4 regions of the Nonomuraea polychroma genome follow, and region 2 is predicted to be linked to each of the others. Evidence: riboswitches for the same ligand, from Rfam matches in the RefSeq annotation. Region 2 holds a riboswitch; each other region holds the start of a gene.

Region 1 (4,043 bases), 2.8 Mb from region 2:
TGGCGCAGCGGGCCGCTGGGCGGGCTCGGGCTGCTCTACACCCCGACCGCGATGGTCATCGCTCAGGCCGCGATCGCCACCCCGATCGTGGTTGCACTGGTCGCGGCCGCGCTGCAACAGGTCGATCCCGACTTCCGGGTTCAGATGCAGGCTCTGGGAGCGACTTCGATCCGCGCGTTCGCGGCACTGCTGGGCGAGGCCAGGTTGCCGCTGCTGGCCGGGGCAATGGCTGCGTTCGGCGCGGTGGTCAGTGAAGTCGGGGCCGCGCAGATGGTCGGGGGCAACCTGGCTGGACAGACCCGGGTGCTGACCACCGCTGCGGTACTGGCCACCAGCCGGGGCCAGTTCTCGCTCGCGATAGCGTTCGGCATGATCTTGCTGCTGATCGCGTTCGCCGTGAATCTGTCGCTGACTCTGATGCAACAGCGACGGACAGTGCTGCGGTGAGCGGCCTCAGCACCGGGATCGGGTGCCGAGACCTGCGCGTGCACGCCGGCGGCCGGGAACTGCTCAGCGTCCCGGAGTTGCACGTCGCGTCGGGACGCACGCTGGCCGTGCTCGGCCCCAACGGCGCCGGCAAGTCCACCCTGCTGCGCGCGCTGGGCCTGCTCAGTAGCCACCGCGTCACCGGACAGATCCTGCTCGACGGCTGCCCCGCGACGCGTTCACTGATGCGCGACGCGATCGCGGCCGTGCTGCAACGGCCGATCCTGCGCCGCGGCACGGTGACCGCCAACGTGATCAGCGGACTGCGTTTTCGCGGCATGAGCCGCCGCGAGGCCCGAATCCGCGCATGGCCGTGGATCGAGGCGCTCGGCCTGGCGCCCCTCGCCGACCGGGATGCCCGCAGCCTGTCCATAGGCGAGGCTCAACGGGTCAGCATCACCCGCGCACTCGCGGTCGGACCTCGGGTACTGCTGCTCGACGAGCCGTTCAGCGGGTTGGACAGCACTACCCGCGCCGACCTGCTCGCCGACCTGCGCGCCGCGCTGACCGGGCAGCCCACCGCCACGATCCTGGTCACCCACGACCGGCAGGAGGCCCTCGCCCTGGCTGAGGACACCGCGCTGCTGATCGACGGCCGGATCCGCCAGCACGGGCCGACTGCCGAGGTGCTGGACCACCCCAGTGACGCCGACACGGCCCGACTGCTCGGCTTCACCAACCTCCTCCCAGCGGTTCTCACCGGCCGAACGCACACACTCGCGGCGCGTCCCGAGCACACACAGCTCGTCCTCGACCCATCCGACGGTCCCGCTGACCAAACCGATGATGTACAGGTGGTGACCGGAACGCTGCGCCGGACCGTCGCACTCGGCATCGCCACCCGCGTCGACGTCGATACCTCCACCGGCCCGCTGACCTGCCTGCACCCCGGCGACGTGCTCGCCACCGAGCTTCCACCGATCGGCAGCCACGTCCGCGTCAGGATTCGGCACGCGCGGTCATTGATCAACGCTGACTGAGACGACGTCCTCTAGCACAGCGCCCGCCCGGCCGATCCCCACGAGCTCGCCCCAGCTCAGCCGGGCGACACCGTTCGCCTGGTGCCGGGACCTCCGCCGAAGTAACGATCGCCGTGGTGCCCGCGGCTGATCTCGGCCAGTAAACCACCACCGCACGAGGGTCGATCAGGGCGCGGTCGGCGGTCGGTGCTACGTCGCCGGCGCGGTTGGCATCGGCCAGGACGCGATACACGCTCGCCACCGAGGGATGCTGGCCCTTGTACTTGCCTGTCGGGATGACCAGCTTGCTGGCAATGTCAGGCACGGCACCTGGGCATGAGGCAGACCGGTGCTGGGATCGACCACGAGCCAGATCTCGGTGAGCAGGCCCGGCTCCCCGGCCTCGGTAAGGGCCTTGTCGAGGCGGGCGATCTGCTCGGGCGGCGATTGAACGGCCTACAAAGGCACATACGTGTGCGTTACGCACAGGGGGCTGTCATGTCGGAGTACGAGCACAGGATCGGCACCAGGACCGGCGTCTTGGGCACGTGCGCCGACAAGTTGCGAGCGAAGTGGACCGGCAGCGCTAATGGGCGTGCCTTGGAACGAGCGCTTGAGCGCGGCGACCAAGCCGGCGTGCCGGCCGGAGATGACCAGCCGCACGCCGGTCGGCCCGCGCCCCGCCGCCGTTGTCACACAGTGGCGGTGAGCATCGAGGGTGCGGGGGTCTTGCGTTGCTGGATGGAGAGCCGCACGCCCTTGGGGTCTGGCCGTACGGCGCCTACGAAGGACTCCCTGCGCCAGTCGGAGAGCCGTTCCTCTTTGACCACGTCTCCGCTGCGCGGTGCGTGCACCATGTAGCCGGGCTTCGAGATCATCCCCACGTGCCCGAGTCCGTGGAAGAAGACCAGGTCACCTGGCTTGAGGTCGTCCCAGGAGATCTTCCTGGAGAACGCGTTGTACTGTTGCGCCGCGGTGCGCGGCAACTCGATCCCGGCGTGCTTGTACGCCCTGAGCATGAGCCCGGAACAGTCGTAGCCGCTGTCGCTGGTCCCTCCCCAGACGTACGGGATGCCGCGCTTCTTCATGGCGAAGTCGAGGGCGACCTTCCAGGCGGGAGTGGGCTGCCGCTTCTGCAGGATGCGTTTGACCTGGGGGCCGGTCAGGGTGGTGGGGTCGTGGGGGGCGGCCTGGGCCGGAGCGGCCAGAGTGATCCCGGCGATGGCTGCCGCCAGGCAGATGGCAATGCGAGACATTGCTGTCCTTCCATGCGGCCTACCGGGTTAGCTGACGGGCTCGGGCCTGGAAGTGGCCCTACGGCGATGCCGATTCGCCCCAGAAAGAACTTGGGTCCCCGGCTCCACACAACGGTGAGTGGATTAGGCGGGACGAACTCTAACGAAACGGTCAAAGAGTTGTAAACCATCTAAAATCGGTCGTCCGGAGCATGAGACGGTGTGTTCGTTAACCGAGAGGAGTCGGTAGGGCGCCGCCCTACGTGCCGGGCGAGGCCAAGCAGTTAGTGGCTGTGTTCGTCCGGTGGGTCACGATGGAGGAGGGCCGGAAGCTGCAACGGATCAGCCGGACCGCGAAGAACCCGGTGAAACTCCGCCGGGCGATCGTGGTGCTGATGTCCGTCCAGGGCCAGACGGTCAAGGACATCACCACGCTGATGCCAGGTCCGCGAGGACTACGTCCGCGATGTCATCCACGCCTTCAACGAGCGGGGGGTTTCGACGCGTGGGACCCAAAATAGAGCGGGGGGCGCCCCAAGACGATCAATGATGAGGTGCGTGAGCACATCTGCTTGCGCGGTTCCGCTTCCGCCAGCATTCCGGGCCGCCCGTCGGGTTGCGCCGGGTCCGCAACTGCAAGATCGCCGACCAAGCATACCCGCACCCGGCGTTCGAACATCGCCATAGGCAGCGATCCATGGACGATGGCTGCATCTCCTCCAGCCTGAGCCCCGGGTTTGAGAGGTTGGAGATGAACTCGCGCTGGAGCCGAGCCCATCGCTCCCGCCGGCCGACGTCCCCATCCTGATCTCCTACAAGCGGCAGCATGGCACCACGCCGGCGGCGAAGTAGTCATCGATGCTGGCCAGCTGCCCGGGATCGAATCCCACCTTCGCGGGGTCGCACGTCACGGACACTCCACTCATCGACAACCTCCGTTTGCCTTCAGGTTTCTGATCGAAAGCGGAACCCGCGGCGCGGCTCGGCTATCGGCGTCCGCGGAAGGTTCGCCGCAGGTCATCGACCCACTGGTCGGGGATCTCCCAAGGGATGAAATGGCCGCCGCGGTCGTGGGCGGTGAGGTTGACCAGGTTGTACCAGCCGGCACGGTCGCTGCCGAGAAAGTGCTGGACGCGCTGGTCGGTGGTGACGCCGGGCGGGTTCTCATAGCCGATGAAGGTGATGCCGGTGGGCGCCTCGACGACCGGCTGCCGCTCATGGGACGGGGTCCAGGGGTAGCGGTTGTTGTTGGCGTAGGTGCGGATCGAGGTGCCGATCGTGTTGGTCACCCAGAAGATCATGGCGTGGGTGAGCAGGTCGTCCTTGGTGAAGACGGTCTCGATGTCGCCGCCGTTGTCGCTCC
Region 2 (4,043 bases):
TACGTGGACAACGTGCTCGTCCACAAGCCCGACGAGAAGGCGCTGCTGCCGGAGGACGCCGCTCAGTAGGCCACCGTGATGCGCCGGCGCGGGTGAGCGCCGTTGTCCAGCTCGTCCGCGACGGCGACCGCGTAGTCCTCGGCGCTGATGAAGCTGCGCCCCTCGGCGTCGGCCAGCAGGTAGTCGTGGCCGATCCGGTAGACCCCGGTACGCTCGCCCGGCGCGACCTCGGCGGCCGGCGAGATGTAGGTCCAGTCCAGGTCCTCGACCGGGAAGAAGAGGCCGAGCGCCGAGCGCTGGGCCAGTGCTTCCTTTTTGTAGATGTCCGGGAACTCGGGCGTGTCGACCAGGTCGAGGTCGGGCGCGACCTTGAGGCCGCCGGCGCCGCCGACCACGATCAGCCGACGCACCCCGGCCTCGCGCACGCCCTCGATCAGGGCCCGGTTGGCGTCGAGGAACGGCCCCTCCGGCTCGGTGCCGTCCCGCGGCGGGGAGATGGCGCTGACCACGGCGTCGTGCCCCTTGGCCAGCGTGGCGGCGTCGTGGACGTCGCCCTTGACCGGGCCCCCTGAGCGGCTGACGCCGGTCACTTCGTGCCCGCGACGGGTGAGCTCTGCGACGATGCGCTGGCCGATCATGCCGGTCGCGCCAAAGACAAGAATCTTCATACCGGCAAGAGTATCCGTCGGATACTGGTTACTTCATCGTGCTATAAGTACCTTATGGATACCGGTGATGTCTTCGACCCCAACTGCCCGACGAGGGTGGTTCTGGATCGGATTGGGGACAAGTGGTCGGTGCTGGTGTTGCTCAGCCTCATCGGCGGGCCGATGCGGTTCACGCAGTTGCGGGCCCGGATGGGTGGGGTCACGCCCAAGGTGCTGACGCAGACGTTGCGGGCCATGGAGCAGGACGGGCTGGTCACGCGGGAGGTGTTCGCCGAGGTGCCGCCGCGGGTGGAGTACACGCTGACGGATCTCGGGCGTTCGCTGCACGAACCGATCTCGGCGGTGGCCGCGTGGGCGGAGCGGAACGTGGCCGAGATTCTCCGGTACCGCGAGAAATCCGCCTGAGCGGCCCGCATCCGGGCACGGGCCGCTGCCGAGGCTTTCAGGCGCTCGTGAGCTTGGTGATCTCGGTGGCGATGTCGGGCCAGAGCGCACGCGGCAGGTCGTGGCCCATGCCGGGATAGGTGACCAGCCTGGCGCCGGGAACGGCCGCCGCCGTGGCCTGGCCTCCCGCCACGGGGACGAGCGGGTCCGCCTCCCCGTGCAGGACGAGCGTGGGCGCCTTCACCTGCGTGAGCGACTCCGTGCGGCTGCCCGAGGCCATGATGGCGGCCAGCTGCCTGGCCGTGCCCGCAGGGTCGAAGCACCGGTCGTAGGCCGTCCCGGCCAAGGTGGTGATCCACTCGCGGTCCAGCTCGTAGCCTGGCGAACCGATGACGGACCAGGTCCGCAGCGCCTGCTCCAGCACGCCGTCCCGATCGGCCGGCGGCGTGGCCATGAGCACCGCGAGCGCCTCCGCGGTCGGCGGGGCTACCTCGGTGCCCGGTGTCGACATGATCGAGGTCAGGGTGAGCACCCGTTCGGGATGCCGGATGGCCAGGGTCTGGGCGATCATCCCGCCCATCGACGCCCCGACCACGTGGGCGGCGGGCCAGGCAAGCGCGTCCATGAGGCAGGCGGCGTCGTCCGCCAGGTCGTCGAGCAGGTACGGCGCGGGCGCCCCCGCCTCGGGGACGCCCTTGTCGTGGAAGTGCGTGGACAGGCCCGCGTCGCGGTTGTCGAACCGCACGACGTGGTGGCCCTGCTCCGCCAGCAGCCGGCAGAACTCCTCGTTCCAGTGGATGAGCTGAGCACCGAGCCCCATGATGAGGAGCAGGGGTCGTCCTGCCGGCGAGCCGAAGGTCTCGTAGGCGATGTCAATGCCGTTGGCGGTTGCGCGCATGGTCACGGAGACCAGAATGACATTCTGGTCTCCGTACGTAAAGTCAGCGCTTGACGAGCCTGCGGCGCGTAGTCAGCTCTTGAGGAGCCTTCGGCCGAGCACCGCGCCACCGCCGGCCAGGGCCAGGATGCCCGTGGCGAGAACGGCGCCGCTCACCGGACTGGACGCCCCGACCTCGGCCTCGGTGTCCTCTGCGCTCGCGGGAGCGGAGACACGCTCAGGAGCGGCGACGGCCTTCCCGCCCGCCGGCTCCTCGGTGGGCTCAGCGGCCTTTCCGGCCGCCGGCTTCTCGGTGGGCTCCTCTTCGGCCACGACCTTGGGGGGCTCGGCCGGGTTGGTGTCCTTCCTGGCCCAGGCGCCGGTGGAGAAGGGGACCGGCTGGTTCTTCTTGCCGACACCGGGACCCCACTTGGTGATGACGTAGTCGATGTCGATGTGGCCCTGGCCGCCGACGCCGTCCACGTGGAGCGTGTCGGGGTTGAACGTGCCGCCGGTCAGCTCGGCGAAGGTCTTGGCGTCCAGGTCGAGCATGATGCCGCGGTTGGACGGCGTGCCCGGGCCGCGGTCGCCGACGAAGAAGGGCAGCTTCTTGCCCTTGTAGATGACGTATCCCTCGGTCAGCAGCGGCCAGCTCGGGCTGGCGGCGAGCCCCTTCTGCATGGGCTTGCCACTGGCCGGCATGCCGGTGTCACCGGCGCGGCCGGAGCCGTCGTCCCAGAAATAGGACGCTGTGGTCGAGCCCTTGAGCAGGACCTTCTGTTCGTTGTCGGAGTCGGCCTGGGCGGCTGTACAGGCGATGGTCAGCGTGGTGGCGGCGGAGGCGGCGAGCAGGGCGCAGGAACGCAGGCCAAAACGTGCAGACATAGAGCAGTGAGGTCCTTTGCGAGGGGTCAGGGACACGCGCTCCTGAAAAAGGGCGTAGCAAAGCAGAAAGCCGAGCGGGGGTTACTACGCGGAGCGCGGAAAGAGCCTGGGAAAAGGGCCGATCAGCCGGTGGCCGGCACGACGCTGTCTGGGGGTACGACGCGGTGATACATCAATGAGGTGTCCTCTCCATCACGCCTACCGGGTTAGCTGACGGGTTCGGGCTTGGAGGATGCCCTACCGGCCAGGTGGCCGGATTCACCCCTGAGGGATGGGTCCCCGGTTCCCGATCGCTCGGGATTCGGCTATGTAATGGCCCACACTGTAACCACGTATTCCGGACATACGCAAACGATTCATCATGAATCGGACAAAAGATCTACCTTCATATGAAGGCATAGAAAGAGGGGGCACGGCATGCCGTACCCCCTCGAAATTCGAGCCTCAGCCGCCGCTCTTGCGCCTGAACGATCTTTTACTCGCAGCCGGGCCGTGCGCCCCGTGGATCTTCGATGGGTCGCCACCCCTGCCACCCGCGCCCGACCCCGCGTGCTGGTTGCGCTTGCGCTCCAGCGCCTCACGGAACTTGCGCTTCATCTCGTCCTCGGAAGTTTCGCTGGTTTCCGGCTCCGGTGTATCCGCCATGAGGACCTCCATGGTGTTGGGGACAATCACAGCTTCGCACGGCCCCGCTTGTGGCGCGAAACCGGGGCGGTGCGGCACGCGGCCCGAGCTCAGATGCCTTGAGTAAAGACGAACCGTTCCTGGTATTGCGTTGGGGCGCACCTGGAAACAGAAGCCACATGACGGTCAACCCCCCGGAGCGGCGATGAGCGTCCTCGGCCACGACCTGGCGATGGATCTCGGGGCGGCGAGGACGCGGATCTACGTCAAGGGCAAGGGCATTGTCCTGGACGAGCCCTCGGCCGTCGCGCTCGACGCCGAGACGGGCAAGGTCCTCGGGTACGGCGCGGCAGCCGTGGGCGTGCCCGGCGAGACGTGCTGGCCGATCAGCGCCGGTCTGCCTGCCGACGGTGAGCTCACCCGGCGCCTGCTCCGGTATTTCATCCGCAGAGTGCACAGACATCCGTTCGCCCGGCCGCGCGTGGTCATGGCCGTGCCCGAGGACTCCACGCCGATCGACCGGGCGGCGCTGCGGGACCTGGCGTTCGAGGCGGAGGTGCGGGACATCCTGCTGATCCCGCACGCCCTGGCGGCGGCGCTCGGCG
Region 3 (4,043 bases), 5.4 Mb from region 2:
AGCGCGACGAGCACGAGCAGCATCAGGCAGGCGATGACCGTCTCCACGCCCGTGCTCTTGAGCTGGTCGACGGTCCAGGACCCCCAGTCCTGGGTGGACAGGCCGAATTCGCGCAGCAGCGTCTCGAACCACATCGCGAGCGGCCACCGGATCAGCTCGGTGATCGCCGTGATGACGACGACGCCCAGGATCACCCGCAACCACCACGGACCCCTCAGCCGGCCCACCGCCTTCGCCCCGATCGGGGTGGCCACCAGGACGCCGATGATGATGATCGTCAGGCCGAGGGACAGGTAGCTCGGGAGGGTGGTGACCGCGTCGAACGCCTGCGCTCTGGCGATCTGGGCGGCGGTGAAGTCGCGGGCCGGGTCGGGCGGCCCGGCGGCCAGCACCTGCCAGGGGGTGGTGAAGGCGGCCACGGCCAGGATGAAGGCTCCCAGCAGCGTCGCCGCGACCGCCGCCTCCCACCGCAACCGCCTTCCTCCGCCACCGGCATCCTGCCCACCGCCCCGGCCCGCGCCAGGCCCCCGATCGTCCCCCGCACCCCGCCACCCCCGGGCGCTTCCGCCCGCGCTCCGGTCGTGGCCCGCACTCCGATCGTCACCCGCGCTCCGGTCACCGCCCGCGCTGCGATCCCCGCCCGTACTGCGGTCATGGCCCGCGCTGGGATCGCCCGTCGACACCGGGCCTGCAAGCCTCGCCGTCTCTGGTCCTGCGTCGTCCGTGTCGTGCCGTTCGCTCATCTGCCTCCCCCTCTTACGCGAGCTGGTCCCGCACGTACGCGCGCCACCGTGCCGTCAGCGTGGCCGCGGAGAGCCCGAGCGAGGCGAGCGCCCGATCGACGCCGGCCGCCTGGGCTTCACGGTAGAACCTCACCAGCGTCTCCTCACCGAACCGATCGGCGAGGAAGCGACACGCCAGCCAGGCCTCCTGGTACGCCCGTGCGAGCCGCACAGGGTCCCCGCCATCCGCCGCGAAGGCCGCAGGCCCGGGCAATTCGCTCGGCACCCGCCCGGCCCGCACCTCGTCGCCCAGTTCGGCGGCGGCTGTCCGCACGGGCAGCCCCGCGTCCCGGTAGCCCACGTAATCGGCGAACCCCTCGTAGAGCCAGACGGGCAGGTCCCCGGTGCCCGCCACGACATGGGTGAGCTCGTGCGCGAGCACGACATCCTTCCCCGTCGCGTTGAGCCGCGCGAAGACCTCGGGAACGACGATCACCCGGCCGCCGTCGGCCACCGCGGCCAGCCCGTCGACCCGTTCCACTCCGGCCAGCCCGGCCGCCTCGCGGGCGGACTCGGGCACGACGACCAGCGGCCGCACAGACCGCCCGAGGACGTCCGAGACCCGCCGCCCGGCCGTGTCGGCCCGCCGCGCCAGCTCGTCGAGCGTGCCGGGCGGGGCGTGGTGGCCGACGACGAGGGAACGCGTTCCGCGGGCCAGGACGACGCCCTCGCGCCACAGGTCGCGTGCTTCCGGGGGAAGGAAGGGGGATTCGGGGACCGGGGCGCTGGCGGGGGCGAGGGTGAGGAGCAGGAGTCCGGCCACCACGGCTCGTCGGCTCACCTGCTCGGACACGATGCCCGATCGTAGCCGGGGCCGCTGTGCCACTGAGACGGCCCACTGGGCGTCGTCACGGCGGCCCGCCGGTGAAGGGCTCAGAAAGCGTCTCCCTGGAAGGCCCTCAGCCCTGTGCGGCGGTTGGGGGAAGGTGGCTTGCCGTAAAGAGAGAGAAAGAAAGAAGAGGGCCCCGATGAGATCGGGACCCTCTTTCTTTTCACAAGCCGGGACGAACCGCGCCGACGAAGGACGCCTTGCGCCAGCTGCTCAGCTTGTCGACACGCACCCGCTCACCTGTCCGCGGGGAGTGGAGCATCTTGCCGTTGCCGACATACATGCCGACGTGACCGAGACCCCTGAAGAACATCAGGTCGCCTGGCTGGAGATTCTTCCAGGAGACCTTCCGCTTGATGCCGGCGAACTGGCTGGCCGCCACGCGGGGGATCTTCACCCCGGCCTTCTTCCAGGCGTACTGGGTCAGGCCGGAGCAGTCGAACGCACCAGGGCCCGTGGCCCCATACCGGTACGGGTCACCGATCTGGTTCCTGGCCGCGGCGACGGCCTTTTCGGCCTTCGCCTTCTGCCGGGCAATCCTGAGTGCTGCGGCCGACTTCGCGGACTTGGCGACGGAAACCGCCTTAGCCGTGGAGGTGCCGGCCGCATCGCTGGTCGTCGCCGCCTGCGCCGCCGGGGCATGGAGGATCAAACCTCCGGCCGTCACGGTCATGGTTAGCGCTACGCCACTCAGGGCAATACGGGACAGACGAGGGTTTTGCAGGGAGGTAGACAGGATTTCTCCTTGGGTCTTCCACGAACGCCTACCGGGTTAGCTGACGGATTCGGGCCTGGAAGTCGCCCTACGGCGCGATACGCGCCGATTCACCCCTGATCCCGTGAAGGGATCGATGGTTCCCCGGCTCCGTGCCTCCTGGCTGCACGGACTCGGCAGGTCGCCGTCCGATGTTCTGTTCGACAAGGGGACGTACGGCGGCGACCGGCGGATCTTTGTCTGGCTCACATCGGAGGGACCGATGTGAGTTCGCGGCGGCATGGCGTGTCACCGCGACGCCAGAAGCTACGCCGAAACGTCAAGGATCGGCAAAGCGCGAGTCAGGTTGTAAAGATCCGACAAAGGGTCCAGTCAGGGCTAAAACCCCTGCTGGAACGCCAGATTCAGTTATGCGATTGTGACCCTTCTCACAATTGACGGCACATGGTCGTGTAAGGTCACAATTGTCACTTTGGTCACATCGTCCGCGCGGTCATCCTGAAGCCCGTGGGCGGGAGCGCTCCCGCAGCGAGGCGGTCCCGTTCGATGCGCCACAGCTCCTCGACGATGTCGGCGCTGCCGCCCTCTGCCAGCTTTCCGCCGAGATATCGCGACAGGTACGGCTCCCGCCGCACGCTCGTGACCTCGAACCGCTCCTCGAGGGCGGCGAGCATCTCGGCCGCGGGCGTGTGGTCCGCGTGCGCCTCGCGCCACCGTTCGACCGGATCATGACCTATGCGGCCGGGCTCGCGGGTGAAATCCGCCACACCGGCGGCGGCGAGCAACGATCCGGCGTCGTAGAACCATGTGGCGGCGGCCCGGTCGGCCCAATCCCAGGCGAACTCGTCCACCAGCAGGAGTCCACCGTCCACGAGCAGCGTGCGCACGCGGTCCAGCGCCGCCTCGAGCGGGTGCAGGTGATGCAGCGAGAGCGACATGACGACCACATCGAACAACGATCCGTCGTCGTAGCCGCGGACAGCCGACCCGGGGTGGGCGCCGCCCGGCCCGGGGGCGGCGGCATCCGGGCCGGGGGCGGCGGCATCCGGCCCGGGGGCGGCGGCATCCGGCCCGGGGGCGGCGGCATCCGGCCCGGGGGCGGCGACGTCCGGATATTTCACGATGTCGGCCTGGATGGCCGGCACCCCTGCGGCCCGTGCCGCGTCGACGGCCTCCTGCGAGATGTCGATCGCGGTGACCTCGTGGCCGCGCCTCATCAACTCGGCCGCCAGCTCGCCACGCCCGCACCCGACGTCCAGCACCCGCTGCGGCTCCCTCGGGAGCACCTCACTCAGCCATGCGTACTGGTGGTTGTCCACCGTCTCTGTCTCCATAGAGCCGAGCATGACCGGCCCCAGCCATGCACACCACTGCGGGTTGGGCATGGAACCCATAAGCTGAGTGCATGCTTGACCTCTGGTCGCTGAAGGTGCTGGTGGAGGTCGGGAGGCTGGGGTCGTTCTCGGCGGCGGCCGAGGAGCTGTCGATGACGCAGCCCGCCGTCTCCCGGCAGATCGCCACGCTGGAGCGGCACACGGGCGTTCGGCTGTTCGAACGGCTGCCGCGTGGCGTCCGGCCGACGGATGCCGGGCGGGCGGCGCTGGAGCAGGCGGACGAGGTGCTCCGCGGGATGAGGCTCTTCGAGACGCGGATGCGGGCCTTCGCGACGGCCGAGGCGGGGCGGGTCCGGGTGTCGGCGTTCCCGAGCGCGGCGACC
Region 4 (4,043 bases), 1.8 Mb from region 2:
GGCTGAGACTGCGCCTGCTGCCCGTACTGCGGCTGCTGACCGTATTGCTGTTGCTGGCCGTAGCCCTGCTGGTCGTATTGCTGTTGCTGACCATAGCCTTGCTGCTGGCCGTATTGGGGTTGCTGGCCGTAGCCCTGCTGCTGGCCATAGCCCTGCTGGCCATACTGGGGCTGCTGCCCATAGGCGTCGTCCGCCCGGTAGCCGACCACAGTGACGTCGGGATCCGGTTCGCCGGGGTGGCGACCCGCGTTCTGCTGCCCGTACTGAGGCACAGAGTTCTCGCCGGATTCGTCCTGTGGATACGGCGGCTGTCCGGTGCTCACCGTGTCACCTCGCTTCGAGTGCGCATGTGGCACGTGTCAGGACACATGCCTGTGCTGCCCAACGTATCGACATAGGTATCAACAATCACCTTTCCAGCTAGTCAAGGTCTGCGTCATCCGATGTCAGATGGAGCAGCATGCGGGTGTTGCCCAGGGTGTTCGGCTTCACGTGTTCCAGGTCGAGGAACTCCGCGACACCCTCGTCGTACGAGGCCAGCAGTTCGGCGTAGACCTCAGGTGAGACCGGCGTGCCCTGGATCGGCTGGAAGCCGTGCCTGGCGAAGAAGTCCACCTCAAAGGTCAGGCAGAATACACGCCGCAGACCCAGATCGTTTGCCTGCCGTATGAGTGCCGAGACGATCCGGTGGCCGATGCCCATGCCGCGGCACTCCGGATCGACGGCCACCGTGCGGATCTCCGCGAGATCCTCCCACAGGACATGGAGCGCGCCACAGCCGACGACCCGCCCGCTCAGCTCGGCCACCCAGAACTCCTGTACGTCCTCGTACAGGGTCACCGTGGTCTTCTCCAGGATCCGGGGGCCGGCGCCCGCGTAGATGTCGACCAGGCGCCTGATCGAGCGCACGTCGGGCGTGCGGGCACGCCGGACCACCACCGCGGTCTCCGGCGTCGTCAGTTCGGCCACCTGCTCCATGGCTCTCCAGAGTACAGATGTCATTACGGCTCGGCCCTAACTCCGACGTCCGGCCCCATCCGGTGACCACCCGTCAGCCACATGCGCACCAGCCCGGCGTCTTCCGGCGTTCGGCGGAAGTAATGACAAAGAGGACATAAAGTCTCTTCTGTACGGTTGATCACGAGATCACCTTGTGACCCCTCAGTTGTGAAACCTCTACAGATCGAGCAGTTCTGGTTGAGCACGAACCCGGAGTGCATTAGTGTCCAGCGACAACGTTCCCCGCGTGTCGCACGCGGGCGATACGCCCAATTCCCGCATGGGGAGCCGGGGACCCGCCGGTGGCAAGCTCCGCACGCCACCACTGGGGTGAATCCGAGTTCTTCGGTAGGGCTGCTCCGGCCCGAACCCGTCAGCTAACCCGGTAGGCGTCAACGAGAGGAGCTGGTTGGTGAAGCGCACGCACGGCCGTGGGGGGAAGTCGGCGGGCAGGCATGCCCGCCCTCCGGAACGGGCCCGGCTCTCGCGCCTACTCGGTGTGGTGAGTCTCACAGTGGCCGCGCTTCTGTTCGCCATCCCCGCCGGTTCTGCGTCCGCGGACCCGGAGCCCTCGCTCAAGGAGCTTTCCGACCAGGTCGAGAAGCTGCATGTCGAGATCGAGACGCTGACGGAGCAGTACAACGGCCAGCGGGAGAAGTACAAGATCGCCAAGAAGGCCGCCGACGCCGCCCAGAAGACGCTGGCCGACAGCGAGGCCGGTCTCGCCGCCAAGCGGGCCAAGGCCGCCCTGCTCGCCCAGAACGCCTACATCACCGGCGGTCTGAGCCGGGCGCTCGCGTTCACCTCGTCCACCGACCCGAAAAAGTTCCTCGACCAGGCGGCGACGACGTACGCGCTGGAGCAGCAGCAGGGTGAGCAGGTCAACCAGCTCGCCAAGGCCATGGACGCCGCCAACCGCGCCAGGGCCGGCGCCAAGACCCGCATGGAGGAGCTGCAGAAGATCGTCGCGGATCTCGACGGCAAGCGGGACAAGATCACCAAGCTTGTGGCCAAGACAGAGAGCAGCCTGTTCAGGCGGGCCATGGGCGAGGCCGGCCGGCCCGGCACCCGCGCGGTGCGCATCAACCTGCCGATCCCCGGCAACGGCAAGGCGGCCCAGGCCGCCAGGTGGGCGCTGACCCAGCAGCTCAAGCCGTACGTCTGGGGCGCCGAGGGCCCCAGCTCCTACGACTGCTCAGGCCTGGTGATGGCGGCCTTCCAGCGGGTGGGCATCTCGCTGCCGCACTACACCGGCGACCAGTGGACCGCCGGACGGCACATCGACAGGTCCGAGCTGCGCGCGGGCGACCTCGTGTTCTTCTACAGCGACCTGCACCACGTCGGCATCTACCTGGGTGGGGGCATGATGGTGCACGCCCCGCGGACCGGTGATGTCGTGCGCGTCGCGTCCATCGCGAACCGGCCGTACGCGGGCGCGGTGCGCATCGCCGACTAGGCGCCGGCGTCAGATCAGCTGGCGCCGCGCCGCCCAGGCCACGGCCTCGATCCCCGTGGCCACCCCGATGCGGTCGCAGATCCCCCGTAACCGCCTGCGTACGGTCCGTCCGCTGATCTCCAGACGTCTGCCCACGCGATCGACCGTGACCCCCTTGGCCAGCTCCGCCAGCAACGCCAGATCAGCATGGCTCAGCGCGACGCCTTCAGTGAGCACATCCATCGGGAGCCCTCCCCCCCAACAGCAGAACTCGGACCTCACAACGGGCCAAAGCCGCTCGTCTCGCAGACGGTAAACGCATCCAGGAAAGGTCGTCAAGCGCAAGAATCTTCGCACTTGACGGGCACTATTGACATGATCCGTTATATGTGACGTACTCGCGATATGGCGGCCACACCGTCGTCACAATGAGCGATCTCGTTGAACGGTTCCGTGGGTCCCACCCGGGGGCCGATGGGCCCGGCCGAGGTCTTGGGTTTTGACCCCAACGACCTGACTCTCTGCGTGAGCCATACGCCCGCTATCGCGAGATGAGCGCGTGCGGCGCGATCTTCCGCGCCCGTGCCGGGCTGGCCGTCGCCACCACCCGCGAGCTGTGCGGAGCGATGCCCCGCGACCCCCGCCGCGGCCGGGGCTCCGGCCCGCAGACGGAAAAGATCCAGGTCAGCCGGTTGCATCGCCCCTCTCGGCGGACCCGCCCGACCGCTCCATGGTCAGCAAGACATCCACACCGCACATGGTCGAACGGCTCCGCTCCCGCATCGAGGCGATCATCGCTGAGCCGATCGGCGCGTTGCCGGAGGAGGCGGAACTGGTTTCCGGCTTCGCCTGCCCGACTGCCCGTCATGGTCATCACCGAGACGCTGGGGGTGCCTCCAGAGAACCGCGAGCGGTTCCGCGGCTGGAACGAGATCTTGGCTCGCGCCTTGACCGGATGCTTACAGACGAGCTCGTGTCGGACACCGGCCGGGCAGAAGAGAGTTTCACGACTCCTTCCGCGACCTCATCGCGGCAGGCAGGCCGGCACGGCTCGGTGAGGACTTCGTGAGCGCTCTGGCGTGCGTCGAGGGCTCACCGAGACCGAGGTGCCGGGCACGGGACGAGCGTGGGCGGCACGCCGGGGCCAGAGGGCGCCCGGCCGCGCCCTCGTCTCAGCGGGTGGGCTTGACCAGCGGGAACAGGATCGTCTCGCGGATGTTCTTGCCGGTGAAGGCCATGATCATCCGGTCGATGCCGGCGCCCATGCCACCCGTCGGCGGCATCGCGTATTCCAGCGCCTGCAGGAAGTCCTCGTCGAGCTGCATGGCCTCCGGGTCGCCGCCGGCCGCGAGCAGGGACTGCTCCATCAGACGGTGGCGCTGGTCGATCGGGTCGTTGAGCTCCGAGTAGGCCGTGCCCAGCTCGGTGCCGAAGCCGATCAGGTCCCACTTCTCCGTCAGCAGCGGGTTGTCCCGGTGCAGGCGGGCGAGCGGCGAGGTCTCCAGCGGGTAGTCCATGACGAACGTGGGCTGGATGAGCGTGTGCTCGACCAGGGCCTCGAAGAGCTCCTGCACGAGCTTGCCCGAGCCCCACTTCGGGTCCCAGTGGA

The links. A riboswitch is a leader RNA that binds a small molecule or an ion and turns the genes downstream of it on or off. The one in region 2 is predicted to bind cyclic di-AMP.
Region 1: linked by a shared signal. The riboswitch ahead of EDD27_RS57460 (C40 family peptidase) and the one ahead of EDD27_RS33160 (hypothetical protein) in region 2 are both predicted to bind cyclic di-AMP.
Region 3: linked by a shared signal. The riboswitch ahead of EDD27_RS08485 (C40 family peptidase) and the one ahead of EDD27_RS33160 (hypothetical protein) in region 2 are both predicted to bind cyclic di-AMP.
Region 4: linked by a shared signal. The riboswitch ahead of EDD27_RS57290 (C40 family peptidase) and the one ahead of EDD27_RS33160 (hypothetical protein) in region 2 are both predicted to bind cyclic di-AMP.

The regions. Positions count from the first base shown of each region.
Region 1 is NZ_SAUN01000001.1:10,107,623-10,111,665, forward strand. It holds gene EDD27_RS46885 (ABC transporter permease) at 1-447, shown strand, start outside; gene EDD27_RS46890 (ABC transporter ATP-binding protein) at 444-1,466, shown strand; partial or broken gene EDD27_RS57455 (transposase) at 1,985-2,150, opposite strand; gene EDD27_RS57460 (C40 family peptidase) at 2,138-2,701, opposite strand; cyclic di-AMP (ydaO/yuaA leader) riboswitch at 2,704-2,841, opposite strand; gene EDD27_RS59120 (zinc-ribbon domain-containing protein) at 3,224-3,508, opposite strand; gene EDD27_RS46920 (epoxide hydrolase family protein) at 3,667-4,043, opposite strand, start outside.
Region 2 is NZ_SAUN01000001.1:7,280,032-7,284,074, forward strand. It holds gene EDD27_RS33140 (DUF4032 domain-containing protein) at 1-69, shown strand, start outside; gene EDD27_RS33145 (NAD(P)-dependent oxidoreductase) at 63-668, opposite strand; gene EDD27_RS33150 (winged helix-turn-helix transcriptional regulator) at 723-1,073, shown strand; gene EDD27_RS33155 (alpha/beta fold hydrolase) at 1,111-1,950, opposite strand; gene EDD27_RS33160 (hypothetical protein) at 2,023-2,814, opposite strand; cyclic di-AMP (ydaO/yuaA leader) riboswitch at 2,995-3,131, opposite strand; gene EDD27_RS33165 (DUF5302 domain-containing protein) at 3,259-3,459, opposite strand; gene EDD27_RS33170 (rod shape-determining protein) at 3,644-4,043, shown strand, end outside.
Region 3 is NZ_SAUN01000001.1:1,923,804-1,927,846, reverse strand. It holds gene EDD27_RS08495 (M48 family metallopeptidase) at 1-473, opposite strand, end outside; gene EDD27_RS08490 (gluzincin family metallopeptidase) at 757-1,575, opposite strand; gene EDD27_RS08485 (C40 family peptidase) at 1,775-2,284, opposite strand; cyclic di-AMP (ydaO/yuaA leader) riboswitch at 2,358-2,515, opposite strand; gene EDD27_RS08480 (class I SAM-dependent methyltransferase) at 2,803-3,660, opposite strand; gene EDD27_RS08475 (LysR family transcriptional regulator) at 3,732-4,043, shown strand, end outside.
Region 4 is NZ_SAUN01000001.1:9,071,868-9,075,910, forward strand. It holds gene EDD27_RS55995 (RDD family protein) at 1-323, opposite strand, end outside; gene EDD27_RS41710 (amino-acid N-acetyltransferase) at 421-978, opposite strand; cyclic di-AMP (ydaO/yuaA leader) riboswitch at 1,256-1,406, shown strand; gene EDD27_RS57290 (C40 family peptidase) at 1,502-2,455, shown strand; gene EDD27_RS41720 (helix-turn-helix domain-containing protein) at 2,465-2,677, opposite strand; gene lysX (bifunctional lysylphosphatidylglycerol synthetase/lysine--tRNA ligase LysX) at 3,607-4,043, opposite strand, start outside.